2 regions of the Hydrogenophaga sp. R2 genome follow, and region 2 is predicted to be linked to the other one. Evidence: predicted binding sites of a transcription regulator. Region 2 holds the regulator's gene; the other holds the start of a gene.

Region 1 (7,266 bases), on a different contig from region 2:
AATCGACCATAGAATTTCTCTGGCAGGTAATGGGCCCCGATGCCTTTACTCTTCTCAATACCTCCGCGCGACGTGCAACGAAGATTGTCTACGACCCGTTGATGTACATAGCCAACAGTCCGGCGGTTGTATCTCACCGCGCGGCCCTTATCGAGAGCAAGGAGCTTTTGCGCGAGGAGTTGAAGAACATGTACGAATCGAGCGATGACTTGTTCTCTGGCCGGCGCACCAACTTTGCCGACACACAACAGCGAAATGCACAGATAGGCGCGGCTTTCGCCGCTGCGATTGCCCGGCTTCCGAGGAACTGATTTCGAGGCGACACGTGCGCGCTACCCTAGATGAACTCAAGAGAGAGCTGAGCGAACTGAGGAGTTTCGTTGCGTCAATCACGCAAATCAGTGATGCCCTTGCCAACAACACAGATCCCAAGGCTCGTCAATTTACATCTCTGCGACGTCGCTTTGACAATGCTGCTTTCTTCGTGGCGCTATATGCGATCTTCGAATCATACGTAGAAGCACTGGCAGCGGCCTTTGCAAGCCTTGAAGCGAGGAGGTTACCGTATACCGAACTACCAGAGAAGCTCGCTGCAAAGCACCTGAAGCACAGTGCGGACTTGTTGGCCCGAGGTCGCTTGGGTGAAGGGCGGCACGCGGGACTTACTGTCGGGAGCGTCGTGGAAAACCTGTACAACTGCCTTAGCGGAGTTACACCATATGCGTTGAACGAAGCTGCCGTGGTTTGGCATGATTCCAACCTTCGCGCCCGCGATATCGACGACATCTTCGTTCCCCTCGGCCTCGAAGGCATGTGCTCGCAGGTGCGTCGTGGAGACGCCTTGATTCGATGGCACATGACAGTGCAGGGGCTAGAGGTGACCCCACCGGATGGTCTCCCACACACGGTCATCGAGGAACGATTGAACGACTTAGTGGAGCGACGCAATCAGGTCGCTCACCGAGGTGGCAAGCCTGCGAACCTGTTGGGTGTTGACGGCATGAATGAAACCATCAATTTCATCGAGGCACTCTCGACAGATCTTTTCGCTATGGTCGTGGGGCGCTACCTAGATTCGCGTCACATGGTTACTAGTGCGGCGACCAAGCTTGAGCAGGTAGAGGGCGACGGACCTTTCAAGAACGGAACGATTATTGTGGTGTTGCCGCCCGAGTTTGACCTCGCTGTTGGCCAGCCCATCTTCGTGGCCAAGCCCTCAGGTGCTGCTAGGTGGGGGCGAATTCAAAGTCTTCAGTTGAATGGGGCAGAACAGGAGACGATTGCAGTCGGAACGCCGGCGCCAGATGGTATCGGGATCGGGTTGGACTTCGCATGCCCTAAGATCGCAAATCCATTTGTACTCCTTGCGGAAGACGATCTAGTCTGGGCTCCGAGGTAAACTGCCTGGGGTTTCCGGTATGCCAGGAACAACGGTTCGGCGAAATTGATCGGCGTAACAGCCGCTATAGCCGAGGACGGCAAGCGATTGAAGTAACTGAGGTCAGGGCGACCTGCTGCCCTGAGTAGGCCGTCCTGATTGAGGGGGCGGACCAGGATCCACGCGTGCTCACTCTGAAGACAGCGAATGGCGCTGAGTGACTATCTTGATGGCTCTTATCATGTGCACCACGCGCAAGACCTCGCCGACCGCCTTGCCAAACTGCAGGAGCAGCACGATCATCTGAAGTTCATGACCAAGAGGCTCTACGCCCTTGGCATGCAAGTGGCGCCTCGCCAGGTTCAGCAGTAGCCTAAGGCCCCAGATGCTTTGCTAGAACAAATCCAAAGTGAGCAGACTTCTAAGGGGTTGAGCTTCAGTCACGCATAAAGGACCTTAAGGCTCAGGTCCTAGCGATGGAAGAACGCTTCCTGCTGGAGAGCTTTGCCCCTACACACACCCGAGCTTAAGCTCATCCGTACCCATGACTACAAGACTCGCCCTGCTCCAGGGAGCTGCAGGAGGAAGAGATCAGGGCAGGCCTGGCGGCCGCGGTTGGGTACTGCTGGTCGGTCAGCAGAATCCAGAAGCGCAAGCGCGCGACCAGGCCTACTAGCACCAGACGCGATTCAATGTTAAGTGGCGCATGGTGGAAACATGAGTGACGTTCCGCACCAGCGCCCGGTTTTTCGCCGCCCGGCCTTGAAAACGCCCATCCCCACCCTTATGATTAGCACTCGCTGGAGATGAGTGCTAACACGCACACAGCTCCCTCGATCCGGCCTCCCGGTCGGCTCCAGCCTCCATTCCAACCCGTTCCTTTTCAGGAGATGCAATGAAACTTCGTCCTCTCGCCGATCGAGTGATCGTCAAGCGCATTGACAGCGAAACCAAGACCGCCTCCGGCATCGTCATCCCCGACGCCGCCGCCGAGAAGCCCGACCAGGGCGAGGTGCTGGCCGTCGGCCCGGGCAAGACGAACGACAAAGGCGAGACCAAGGCCCTGACCGTCAAGGTCGGCGACCGCGTCCTGTTCGGCAAGTACAGCGGCCAGACCGTCAAGGTCGACGGCGACGAGCTGCTGGTCATGAAGGAAGACGACCTGTTCGCGGTCGTCGAGAAGTGATCCTTCTCCCCGTCACCCACCCCATTTACTGAATCGGAGAAATCAACATGGCAGCAAAAGACGTCATTTTCGGCGGCGAAGCCCGCGCCCGCATGGTTGAAGGCGTGAACATCCTGGCCAACGCGGTCAAGGTCACCCTGGGCCCGAAAGGCCGCAACGTGGTGCTCGAGCGCTCCTTCGGCGCCCCCACCGTGACCAAGGACGGCGTGTCCGTGGCCAAGGAGATCGAGCTCAAGGACAAGCTCCAGAACATGGGCGCCCAGATGGTCAAGGAAGTCGCTTCCAAGACCTCGGACAACGCCGGTGACGGCACCACCACCGCCACCGTGCTGGCCCAGGCCATCGTGCGCGAGGGCATGAAGTACGTGGCCGCCGGCATGAACCCGATGGATCTGAAGCGCGGCATCGACAAGGCCGTGGAAGCCCTGATCGCCGAGCTGAAGAAGGCCTCCAAGCCCACCACCACCAGCAAGGAAATCGCCCAGGTCGGCTCCATCTCCGCCAACAGCGACTCCAGCATCGGCGAGATCATCGCCAACGCCATGGACAAGGTCGGCAAGGAAGGCGTGATCACCGTGGAAGACGGCAAATCGCTGCAGAACGAGCTGGATGTCGTCGAAGGCATGCAGTTCGACCGCGGCTACCTGTCGCCCTACTTCATCAACAACCCCGAAAAGCAGGCTGCCCTGCTGGACAACCCCTTCGTGCTGCTGTTCGACAAGAAGATCAGCAACATCCGCGACCTGCTGCCCACCCTGGAGCAGGTGGCCAAGGCCGGCCGTCCGCTGCTGATCATTGCCGAAGACGTCGAAGGCGAAGCCCTGGCCACCCTGGTGGTCAACACCATCCGCGGCATCCTGAAGGTCGTGGCCGTCAAGGCCCCCGGCTTCGGCGACCGTCGCAAGGCCATGCTGGAAGACATCGCCATCCTGACCGGTGGCAAGGTCATCGCCGAAGAAGTGGGCCTGACCCTCGACAAGGTGACCCTGGCCGACCTGGGCCAGGCCAAGCGCATCGAAGTGGGCAAGGAAAACACCACCATCATCGACGGCGCCGGCGCTGCCGCTGACATCGAAGCCCGCGTCAAGCAGATCCGCGTGCAGATCGAGGAAGCCACCTCCGACTACGACCGCGAGAAGCTGCAGGAGCGTGTGGCCAAGCTGGCCGGCGGCGTGGCCGTCATCAAGGTCGGTGCTGCCACCGAAGTCGAGATGAAGGAGAAGAAGGCCCGCGTGGAAGACGCCCTGCACGCCACCCGCGCTGCCGTGGAAGAAGGCATCGTGGCCGGCGGTGGCGTGGCCCTGCTGCGCGCCCGTCAGGCCGCTGGCGAGATCAAGGGTTCCAACGCTGACCAGGACGCCGGCATCAAGCTGGTGCTCAAGGCCATCGAAGCCCCCCTGCGCGAGATCGTGGCCAACGCCGGTGGCGAGCCGAGCGTGGTGGTCAACGCCATCCTGGCCGGCAAGGGCAACTACGGCTTCAACGCCGCCAACGACACCTACGGCGACATGATCGAGATGGGCATCCTGGACCCGACCAAGGTGACCCGCACCGCTCTGCAGAACGCCGCCTCCGTGGCCAGCCTGATGCTGACCACCGAGTGCATGGTGGCCGAGGCCCCCAAGGACGACGCTCCGGCCATGCCGGGTGGCGGCATGGGTGGCATGGGCGACATGGGCGGCATGGGCATGTAATAGCCTCTGGCCTTCGGGCCAGCCCGCACAAGGCAAAAAGCCCCGCGAGCGATCGCGGGGCTTTTTTTCGTCCGGCCTCCGAATGGGGTCAGCCCATCATGGCTTCGAGCTTGAGGGTGTCTGCCACGAAGGCGCGGATGCCTTCGGCCAGCTTCTCGGTGGCCATGGCGTCCTGGTTCAGCGCGAACCGGAAGGCCGCCTCGTCGTATTGCACGAAGTCGATGTCCAGGGTGCGGGCGGCCTGAGGGTCCAGCGCACGGGTCAGGGGTGCCTCGCTGGCCTGCAGCTGGGCCAGCAGCTCGGGGCTGATGGTGAGCAGGTCGCAACCGGCCAGCGCCGTGATCTGGCCCACGTTGCGGAAGCTCGCGCCCATGACCTCGGTGGCCACGCCGAACTTCTTGTAGAAGGCGTGGATGCGCCGCACCGACTGCACGCCGGGGTCGTTGGCACCGGCCATGGCGGCCTCGTCCCAGGACGAACCGGCCTGCTTCTTGTACCAGTCGTAGATGCGGCCCACGAAGGGCGATATCAGCTGCACCTTGGCCTGGCCGCAGGCCACGGCCTGGCAGAACGAGAACAGCAGCGTGAGGTTGGTGTGGATGCCGTCGCGCTCCAGGCGTTCGGCCGCCTGAATGCCTTCCCAGGTGGCGGCGATCTTGATGAGCACCCGGTCGATGTGCACGCCCTGGCCCTGGTACAGGTCGATCAGGCGCCGGGCCCGGACCACGGTGGCCTCGGTGTCGAAGCTCAGGCGCGCATCCACCTCGGTCGAGACGCGGCCGGGGATGTGCTGGAGGATCTCGCAGCCGAAGCGCACCAGCAGGTGGTTCATCACCTCCTCCTTGCCCAGGTGGCCGTAGCGCTGCAGCGCTTCGGTCAGCAGGGGCGCGTACTCGGGCTTCTGCACCGCCTTGAGGATGAGCGACGGGTTGGTGGTGGCGTCCTGTGGCGCGTAGGCGGCGATCTGGTGGAAGTCGCCGGTGTCGGCCACGACGGTGGTGAACTGTTTGAGGGCTTCGAGCTGGTTCATGCCGCGATTATGCGGGGCGTAGGTAATAAAATTACACATCTCCGCGTAACCCGATACACCCCGCCATGCTCGACCGCATCAAGGCCTCGCTGCCCTCGCTGGCCCCCGCCGAACAACGTGTGGGCAAGCTGGTGCTGTCCGATCCGCGCAGCTTTGCCAGCCTGCCGGTCTCCGAACTGGCCGAGCGCGCCCATGTGAGCAAGCCCACCGTGGTGCGCTTCTGCCGCAGCATGGGTTACGACGGCCTGTCCGACTTCAAGCTCAAGCTGGCCGGCACGGTGAGCGAGGGCGTGCCCTTCATCCACCGCAGCGTGGACGTGGACGACAAGACCAGCGACGTCCTGGTCAAGGTCATCGACAACACGGTGGCCGCTTTCCTCAAGTACCGCAACGACGCCTCCACCCATGCCATCGAACGCGCCGTGGACGCGCTGATGGCCACCTACCGCAGCCGGGGGCGCATCGAGTTCTTCGGTGCCGGCAATTCCGGCATCGTGGCGCAGGACGCGCAGCACAAGTTCTTCCGCCTGGGCATCAACGCCATTGCCTACAGCGACGGCCACATGCAGGTGATGAGCGCCTCGCTGCTGCGCGACGGGGACTGCGTGGTCATCGTGTCCAACTCGGGCCGCACCCGCGACCTGATGGACGCCACCGACATCGCACGGCAGCACGGCGCGACCGTCATCACCATCACCGCCAGCGGCTCGCCGCTGGCGAACGCCGGGCACATCCACCTGGCGGCCGATCATCCCGAGGGTTACGACCGCTACAGCCCCATGACCTCGCGCCTGCTGCACCTCATGATCATCGACGTGCTGGCCACCTGCGTGGCCCTGCGCATCGGTGGTCAGCAGCTGCAGCCGCTGCTCAAGGAAATGAAGAACAACCTGCGCAGCAAGCGCTACACCTGAGGCCCGCCGCCGCGGGCCTCAAGCGGTCTGCAGCGGCAAGCCGTGCTCGATCAGGCTGGCGTGCAGGGCAGCCCCCAGCGGCAGCACCTCGTCATTGAAGTCGTAGCGGCTGTTGTCCAGGAAACAGCTGCCGATGCCGTTCTCGGCGCCCTGCCCCAGGCGCAGGTAAGCGCCCGGCTTGACCTGCAGCATGAACGAGAAATCTTCGGCACCCATGCTCGGGTCCATGGCCCGGTCCACATGCTCGTGACCGACCAGCTTCTGGGCCACGTCGGCCGCAAAGCGGGCTTCGTCGCGGGTGTTGATGGTGGCCGGGTAGATGCGCTCGTACTTCACATGGGCCGAGGCGCCCAGCCCCAGCGCCACGCCGGAACACACCTCGTTCAGGCGCCGCTCCACCATGGCCTGCACCTCCGGGTTGAAGGTGCGCACCGTGCCCACCAGCGTCGCCTTGCCGGGGATCACGCTGAACGCGCCCAGGTCGCCGGCCTGCATGGCACACAGGCTGATCACGGCGCTGTCGATGGGCCGGATGTTGCGCGAGACGATGCTCTGCACCGCGGTGATGATGTGGGCCGCCACCAGCACCGGGTCCACCGTCTGGTACGGGTGCGCGCCGTGCCCGCCCTTGCCGCTGATCTCGATGGTGATGCGGTCGGCCGAGGCCATCATCGGCCCCGGATTGATGCCGATGGTGCCGGGTCGCATCTGCGGCCAGTTGTGCATGGCAAACACCGACTGCACCGGAAAACGCTCGAACAGGCCGTCCTCGATCATGGCCTTGGCGCCGGCAAAGCCTTCCTCGCCAGGCTGGAAGATCAGCACCGCCGTGCCGTCGAAGTTGCGGGTTTCGGCCAGGTAGCGGGCCGCACCGATCAGCATGGCGGTGTGACCATCGTGGCCGCAGCCGTGCATCAGGCCGGGCCTGGCGGACTTCCAGGCGAACTCGTTGGCCTCCTGCATGGGCAGGGCGTCCATGTCGGCCCGCAGACCGATCATGCGGTTGCCCTGTCCACGCCCTTTGATGGTGGCCACCACGCCGGTGCGGCCGATGCCGGTGTGGA
Region 2 (7,266 bases):
GAACGCCTGGCCCGCGCCCTCATGAGCAGGCTGCGCACGGTGTACGACAGCGCGGTCAACGAGGTGGAGATCTGGAACAAGTCGGCAGCGGCCCAGTTCGACAGCCAGCTGCGCGACCGCCGCCGGCACTTCACGCGGCGCATCGAGGCGGTTTCGCGCATCCAGCAGGCCGCCGGCGGCCTGGACGAGCGCATCACCGAACTGCAGGGCATGCAGGCCGCGCTCACCCAGGTGGACGCCAAGCTGGCCGAACTCACCGAGCTGCTGACCGCACCGGTGGCTGAAGACACCGCCGAGCCACTGTCGGTATGAGCCGCGGGGACCTGCCACTGCCGGTCGCATGGCCGGCAGGGTTGCCGCAAGGGTTCGCCCCGGCGCTGATCGCCTGGCAGCGGCGCGAAGGCCGCCACGGCCTGCCCTGGCAGGGCACGCGCGATCCCTACCGCGTGTGGCTCTCCGAGATCATGCTGCAGCAGACGCAGGTGTCGACCGTGCTGTCGTACTACCCGCGCTTTCTGGCGCGGTTCCCCGATGTGGCCTCGCTGGCCGCTGCGCCGGTGGACGATGTCATGGCCCTGTGGAGCGGCCTGGGTTACTACAGCCGGGCCCGCAACCTGCACCGCTGTGCCCAGGCCGTCGTGAACGACTGGGGCGGCGCATTCCCGCAGCGTTCGGCCGATCTGGCCACCTTGCCCGGCATCGGCGCCTCCACCGCAGCGGCCATTGCGTCGTTCTGTTTCGGTGAACGCGTGTCCATCCTGGACGGCAACGTGCGGCGGGTGCTCACCCGCCTGCTGGCCTTCGACGCCGACCTGGCCCAGGCCGGTCCCCAGCGCCAGCTCTGGGACCTGGCCCAGGCCCTGGTGCAGCCCGATGCCGACGCCCAGGACATGGCCGCCTACACCCAGGGCCTGATGGACCTGGGCGCCACCGTGTGCACCCGCACCCGCCCGTCGTGCGCCCTGTGCCCGGTGCAGGACCGGTGCGAGGGCCGGCGCCATGGCGACCCGACCCGGTTCCCGGTGCGCACCCGCCGCCTGGTGCGCCGCTTCGAGGCCTGGTGGCTGCTGCTGATCGAACGGCCGACGGCCGATGGCTCCACCGAGCTGTGGCTGCAGAAGCGACCGGAGCGCGGCATCTGGGCCGGGCTGTTCTGCCCGCCGGTGTTCGACAACCGGGATGCGCTGGTGGAGGCGGTTCCGCCCGCCCTGGCCGACCATCTGAACGAGGGCGATGCCGTGGCCCACGCCCTGACCCACCGCGAGCTGCGGCTGCACCCGGTGGCGGTGCACTGGCCGGCCGATGCAGGCGTGCCCTGCGGCGACGATGCCGGTCGATGGGTGCGGCGCGACCAGCTGGCCACGGTGGGCCTGCCGGCGCCGGTGCGCCCCTGGCTGGAGGCCTGAGGGCGCAGCGGCCCGGGCCTCAGCCCTGGCCGGGGCGGGGCCAGTGGTCGGATTCGCGGTGCCGCACCCGCAGCGTCCACCGCCCGGCAAAGTGCCGCGCGAGTTGTTCGGCCAGGTACACCGAGCGGTGCTGGCCCCCGGTGCAGCCCAGTGCCACGGTGACATAGCTGCGGTGGTCGCGCACCATGGACGGCAGCCAGGCTTCCAGGAAGTCGGTGATCTGCGCCTGCATGCGCCGCACCTCTTCCTGCGCCTGCAGGTACTCGGCCACCGGCGCGTCGCGGCCGGTCAGCGGCTTGAGCTCGGGTTCGTAATGCGGGTTGGGCAGCATGCGCACGTCGAACACGAAATCGGCGTCCATGGGAATGCCGCGCTTGAAGGCAAACGACTCGAACACCAGCGTGAGCGGCCGCGCCTCGGGGCCGACCAGGTCCTGCAGCTCCTGGCGCAGTTGCAGCGGCCGCGCCAGGCTGGTGTCGAGCACCAGCGACTGTTCGCGCAGTTCGGCCAGCAGTTCGCGTTCGCGCTCGATGGCTTCGATCAGCGCGTTCTGGGCATCGCCGTCGGCCCGCTGCCGCACCGACAGCGGATGCGCACGGCGCGTTTCCGAGAAGCGCCGCACCAGCGTGTCGGTGGTGGCATCCAGAAAGATGGAGGTGACCTGCAGCGGCCGGTCCTGCCGCTGCCGCAGGTTCTGGAGCTTGCTCGGCAGGCCGGGCAGGGCGTCGGCACTGCGCACGTCCATGGCCACGGCCACGCGGCGGGCCTGCCGGTTCTGCTCCAGCTCCATGAAGGCGGCCAGCAGCTCGGGCGGCAGGTTGTCCACGCAATAGAAGCCCAGGTCTTCCAGCGCGGCCAGCGCCACCGACTTGCCGGAGCCGGACATGCCGGTGATGAGCACCAGCTGGCGGGGCGTGGTGGTGGTGTTCATGCGCCCAGCAGCTCGCGCGCATGCGCCAGCGAAATGTCGGACGACTCGCCGCCGCCGAGCATGCGGGCGAGCTCGCGCACGCGGGCCTCGTGGTCGATGGGCTGCACCGTGCTCAGCGTCTGCTGACCCTGGCGCTGCTTGCTGACCTGCAGGTGGTGGTGGGCGCAGGCGGCCACCTGGGGCAGGTGGGTCACGGCCAGCACCTGGCGGTCGCGGCCCAGTTGCTGCAGCAGCCGGCCCACGGTGTGGGCCACCGCGCCGCCGACGCCGGAATCCACCTCGTCGAAGATCAGCGTGGGGGCCTGGCCCAGCTGGCTGGTCACCACCGACAGGGCCAGCGCGATGCGGGAGAGTTCGCCGCCCGAGGCCACCTTGCCCACCGGGCGTGGCGTGGCGCCTGCGTGGCCGGCCACGCGGAACTCCACCGCCTCCCAGCCGTGGGCCTGGGCTTCTTCCAGGCGCGACAGACCCACCTCGAAACGGCCGCCCTGCATGCCCAGCGTCTGCATGGTGGCGGTCACTGCCTCGGACAGGCGCGGCGCGGCCTTCTCGCGGGTCTGGCTGACTTTCCGGGCAGCGGCCTCGAATGCTTTCCAGGCGGCGCGCTCGGTGGCCTGCAGGGTGTCCAGGTCCAGCGCGGCGTCCAGGCCGGCCAGCTCAGTCTTCCACTGCGCGTGCAGGGCGGCCAGTTCTTCGGGCGGGCGGCGGTAGCGGCGCGCCAGCGACACCCACTGGCCCAGGCGCTCGTCCAGCACGGCCAGGCGGGCGGGGTCGAGGTCGGTGTGGCGCTGCAGCTGGTGCAGCTCGTGCACCGAGTCCTGCACCTGGGCCAGCGCGGCTTCCAGCGATTCCAGCGGTGCGGCAAAACGCGGCTCCACCGCCACCAGCCCTTGCAGTGCCGACACCGCGCGGCTGATGAGCGTGGCGGCGCTGCCGTCGTCTTCGTCCAGCACCTGCACCGCCAGCGCGGTGGCATCGATGAGCGACTGCGCGTTGGCCAGCCGCGCATGCTGGGCATTGAGCTCGGCCCATTCGTCCGCACCGGGCGAGAGCTTGTCGAGTTCGGCGATCTGCCACTGCAGGCGTTCGGCGTCCTGCTGCAGGCTGGCCTGTTGTTCGCGGGCGGCATCGAGTGCCTTGCGGTGCTGGCGCCAGCCCTGCCAGGCCTGGCGCACCGGGGTGGTGTCGGTGCCGGCATAGGCATCGAGCAGGTCGCGCACGGCGTCCGACCGGGTCAGGCTTTGCCAGGCGTGCTGGCCGTGGATGTCCACCAGGTGGTCGGCCACGGCGCGCAGCTGGGTGGCGGTGGCGGCGCTGCCATTGATCCAGGCGCGGCTGCGGCCTTCGGTGTCCACCGTGCGGCGCAGCAGCAGGGTGTCGTCGGTGGCAAAGCCCTGCTCGTCCAGCCAGGGCGCCAGGGCCGGGGGGCAGTCGAACTCGGCGGCCACTTCGCAGCGCTGCGCGCCTTCGCGCACCACGCCGGCGTCGGCCCGGCTGCCCAGGGCCAGCTGCAGTGCGTCGATCAGGATGGACTTGCCCGCGCCGGTCTCACCGGTGAGCACGCTGAAGCCGGACGACAGGTCCAGATCCAGGCTTTGCACGATGACGAAATCCCGCAGGGCGATGCGTCGAAGGCTCATGGTGGGGCGAGTGACGGTGGGGCTGCAACAGGTCGCAAACCGCCATTGTCGTGCAGGCTCAGCCCCCTTCGTTCCAGTGGAGTTTCTTGCGCAGGGTGTCGAAGTAGCTCCAGCCCGACGGATGGAGCAGGCGAAGCGCATGTTCCGACTTGCGCACCACGATGCGGTCGCCGTGCAGCAGACTGGTGAGCGACTGCATGTCGAAGTTGGCGCTGGCGTCGCGGCCGGAGACGATCTCCACCGCGATCTCGCAGGTGTAGGGCAGCACCACCGGCCGGTTGGACAGGGTGTGCGGCGCAATCGGCACCATCACCCAGCCGCCGATGCCCGGGTGCAGCAGTGGCCCGCCGGCCGACAGCGCGTAGGCGGTGGAGCCGGTGGACGACGCGATGATCAGGCCGTCGGCGCGCTGGTTGGCCACGAAATGCCCGTCCACCTCCACCCGCAGCTCGATCATGCTGGCCACGCCGCCCCGGTTGACCACCACATCGTTGAGCGCCGTGGCCTCGAACACGCAGCGGCCGTCGCGCCAGACGCTGGCGGCCATCAAGGCGCGCGAGTCTTCCTCGAAGTTGCCGTGCAGGATGGCGCGCAGCGAATCCCGGTAGTCCTCGAAGGCGATGTCGGTGATGAAGCCCAGCCGCCCCTGGTTGATGCCCACCAGCGGCACGCCGTGGCGGGCCAGCTGCCGGCCGATGCCCAGCATGGTGCCGTCGCCGCCGACCACCAGGGCCAGATCGCACTGCGCGCCGATGGCGGCCACGCTGAGGGCCGGAAAGTTGCTCAGACCGGTGTTGAGCGCGGTCTGCTCTTCCAGCGACACCACGCAGCCCTCGTCCTGCAGGAAGTGCGCGATCTCGTCCACCGCCTTGCGCGACCCCGGTGCGTGGTACTTGCCGACGATCACCACATGGGCAAAGCGCAGCGGGCGGCGCGGCCGGCTGGCAGCGGGGCGGGACGGGGCAGGCGAGGGCATGGGCAAATTACAACATAGGGATGTGGCGCCCCAGGGGCGGCGCCCGTCCGTAAAATCCCGCCCATGCTCGACGATCGCGCCAAGTTGTTGCTCAAGGCCCTGGTGGAGCGGTACATCGCCGACGGCCAGCCCGTGGGCTCCCGCACCCTGGCCAAGGCCACCGGCATGGACCTCTCGCCGGCGACCATCCGCAACGTCATGAGCGACCTGGAGGAGCTGGGCCTGATCGCCAGTCCGCACACCTCGGCCGGTCGCATTCCCACCGCGCGCGGTTACCGGCTGTTTGTGGACACCATGCTCACGGTGCGCCGCGAGAGCCTGGTGGCGCCGGTGCCCGACATCACCGCGCCCAACATCGACCCCAGCCAGCCGCACCGCGTGATCAGCCATGCGGCCAACCTGCTGTCCAACCTGTCGCAGTTCGTGGGGGTGGTCATGGCGCCGCGGCGGACATCGGTGTTCCGCCACATCGAATTCCTGAGCCTGTCGGAGCGGCGGGTGCTGGTCATCATCGTCTCGCCCGATGGCGACGTGCAGAACCGCATCATCCATACCCAGGTCAACTTCAGCCAGTCGCAGCTGCTGGAGGCGGCCAACTTCCTCAACGCCCACTACGCCGGCCTCACCATGGAGGCGGTGCGTGAACGTCTCAAGACCGAGCTGGACGCCCTGCGCGGCGAGATCGCCGATCTGATGAAGGCTGCCGTCGACATCGGCGCCGAGCCGGAATCCGGTCAGGACGAGGTGGTGGTGGCCGGCGAACGCAACCTGCTGTCGGTGTCCGAGTTCTCCAGCGACATGGGCAACCTGCGCCGGCTGTTCGACCTGTTCGAGCAGAAGACCCAGCTGGTGCGCCTGCTCGATGTGTCGGCCCAGGCCGACGGGGTGCGCATCTACATCGGCGGCGAGAGCCAGGTGGTGCCCTACGAGGACCTGTCGGTCGTGACCGCGCCCTACGAAGTGGACGGCCAGGTGGTCGGCACACTGGGCGTCATCGGCCCGCAGCGCATGCCCTACGACCGCATGATCCAGATCGTGGACGTGACCGCCAAGCTGGTCAGCAACGCCCTGAGCCACGGCAAGTAACCGCCTACAATCCGCCGCTTTCGGGCCGTTAGCTCAGTTGGTCAGAGCAGGGGACTCATAATCCCTTGGTCGTTGGTTCAAGTCCAACACGGCCTACCAACCCGCTCCGTCATGCGGGGTGTTCGTGCAGCAGGTTTCGCGTCTCGATTTGCGAAACCACCAAAAATGCTGCTATACTTCAAGGCTTCGCGGCTGTAGCTCAGTTGGATAGAGTACTTGGCTACGAACCAAGGGGTCGTGGGTTCGAATCCTGCCAGCCGCGCCACTACAAAAAGCCTGCAGCCACAAGCTGCAGGCTTTTTTCTTGCCTGTGTTGATCGTGTTCATGCCCGTCCTTCCATGAGCAAAGCCTTCACCAAAGAGTCCGATCAGGACGACGATGACGAAGCCGGCGGCCTGCCGCCGCTGCCGCCGGGTGGCAAGAACTACATCACCCGACCCGGCTACGACCGGCTGCGCGCCGAGCTGTTCCAGCTCATGGACGAGGAGCGGCCGAAGATCGTGGAGATCGTGCACTGGGCGGCCAGCAATGGCGACCGCTCCGAGAACGGCGACTACCTCTACGGCAAGAAGCGCCTGCGCGAGATCGACCGCCGCATCCGTTTCCTGACCCGCCGGCTGGAGATCGCCGAGGTGGTCGATCCCTCGCTGCACCACGGCAACGACCAGGTGTTCTTCGGCGCCACCGTCACCTATGCCGACGAACAGGGCCAAGAGACCACGGTGACCATCATGGGCGTGGACGAGGCCGACAGCGCCAGCGGGCAGATCAGCTGGATCTCGCCGGTGGCACGCGCTCTCATCAAGGCGCGTGTGGGTGACGTGGTGAAGCTGGCCGTGCCCGGCGGACTGCAGGAGCTCGAAGTGCTCGACGTCCGCTACCCCGCACCCGCCTGAGCCGGCGCTCAGGTCTTGGCCGGCTTGAAGCGCTGGGCCTTGATGACCGAGGGCGTGCGCTTGAGGCTGCGCAGCACGTCGGCCAGGTGCTGGCGGTCACGCACCGCCACCGAGAAGCGGATGTCGGTGGCGGTCTGGGCCGGCTCGTCGCCCATGTCCACATGGGTGATGTCGCCTTCGGCCGATGCGATGGCCGCGGCCACGCGGGCCAGCACGCCCTTGCCGTTGGTGACGGTCACCACCACGGTGGTGTCGAACGCGCGCACCGGCTCGTCGGCCCATTCCACTTCGAGGAAGCGCTCGGCGTCGCGCGCGCGCAGCCGGCGCGCC

Evidence for each region. The regulator HrcA, encoded in region 2, represses chaperone genes, less so after heat shock. The targets are predictions, from matches to a motif close to TTAGCACTCNNNNNNNNNGAGTGCTAA.
Region 1: a site for HrcA is predicted at 2,169-2,195, ahead of groES (co-chaperone GroES). Genes of this name have one in related genera too.

Annotation. Positions count from the first base shown of each region.
Region 1 is NZ_JBBHZN010000002.1:240,492-247,757, forward strand. Features, by position in the region: gene WD026_RS09640 (DUF262 domain-containing protein) at 1-311, shown strand, start outside; gene WD026_RS09645 (MAE_28990/MAE_18760 family HEPN-like nuclease) at 326-1,399, shown strand; gene groES (co-chaperone GroES) at 2,274-2,564, shown strand; gene groL (chaperonin GroEL) at 2,612-4,258, shown strand; gene tal (transaldolase) at 4,347-5,288, opposite strand; gene WD026_RS09665 (MurR/RpiR family transcriptional regulator) at 5,354-6,202, shown strand; gene WD026_RS09670 (M20 aminoacylase family protein) at 6,221-7,266, opposite strand, start outside.
Region 2 is NZ_JBBHZN010000001.1:1,492,147-1,499,412, reverse strand. Features, by position in the region: gene WD026_RS07270 (dynamin family protein) at 1-312, shown strand, start outside; gene mutY (A/G-specific adenine glycosylase) at 309-1,406, shown strand; gene rapZ (RNase adapter RapZ) at 1,426-2,337, opposite strand; gene recN (DNA repair protein RecN) at 2,334-3,977, opposite strand; gene WD026_RS07250 (NAD kinase) at 4,036-4,953, opposite strand; gene hrcA (heat-inducible transcriptional repressor HrcA) at 5,017-6,039, shown strand; tRNA gene WD026_RS07240 (tRNA-Ile) at 6,062-6,138, shown strand; tRNA gene WD026_RS07235 (tRNA-Arg) at 6,228-6,304, shown strand; gene greB (transcription elongation factor GreB) at 6,379-6,936, shown strand; gene WD026_RS07225 (RelA/SpoT family protein) at 6,945-7,266, opposite strand, start outside.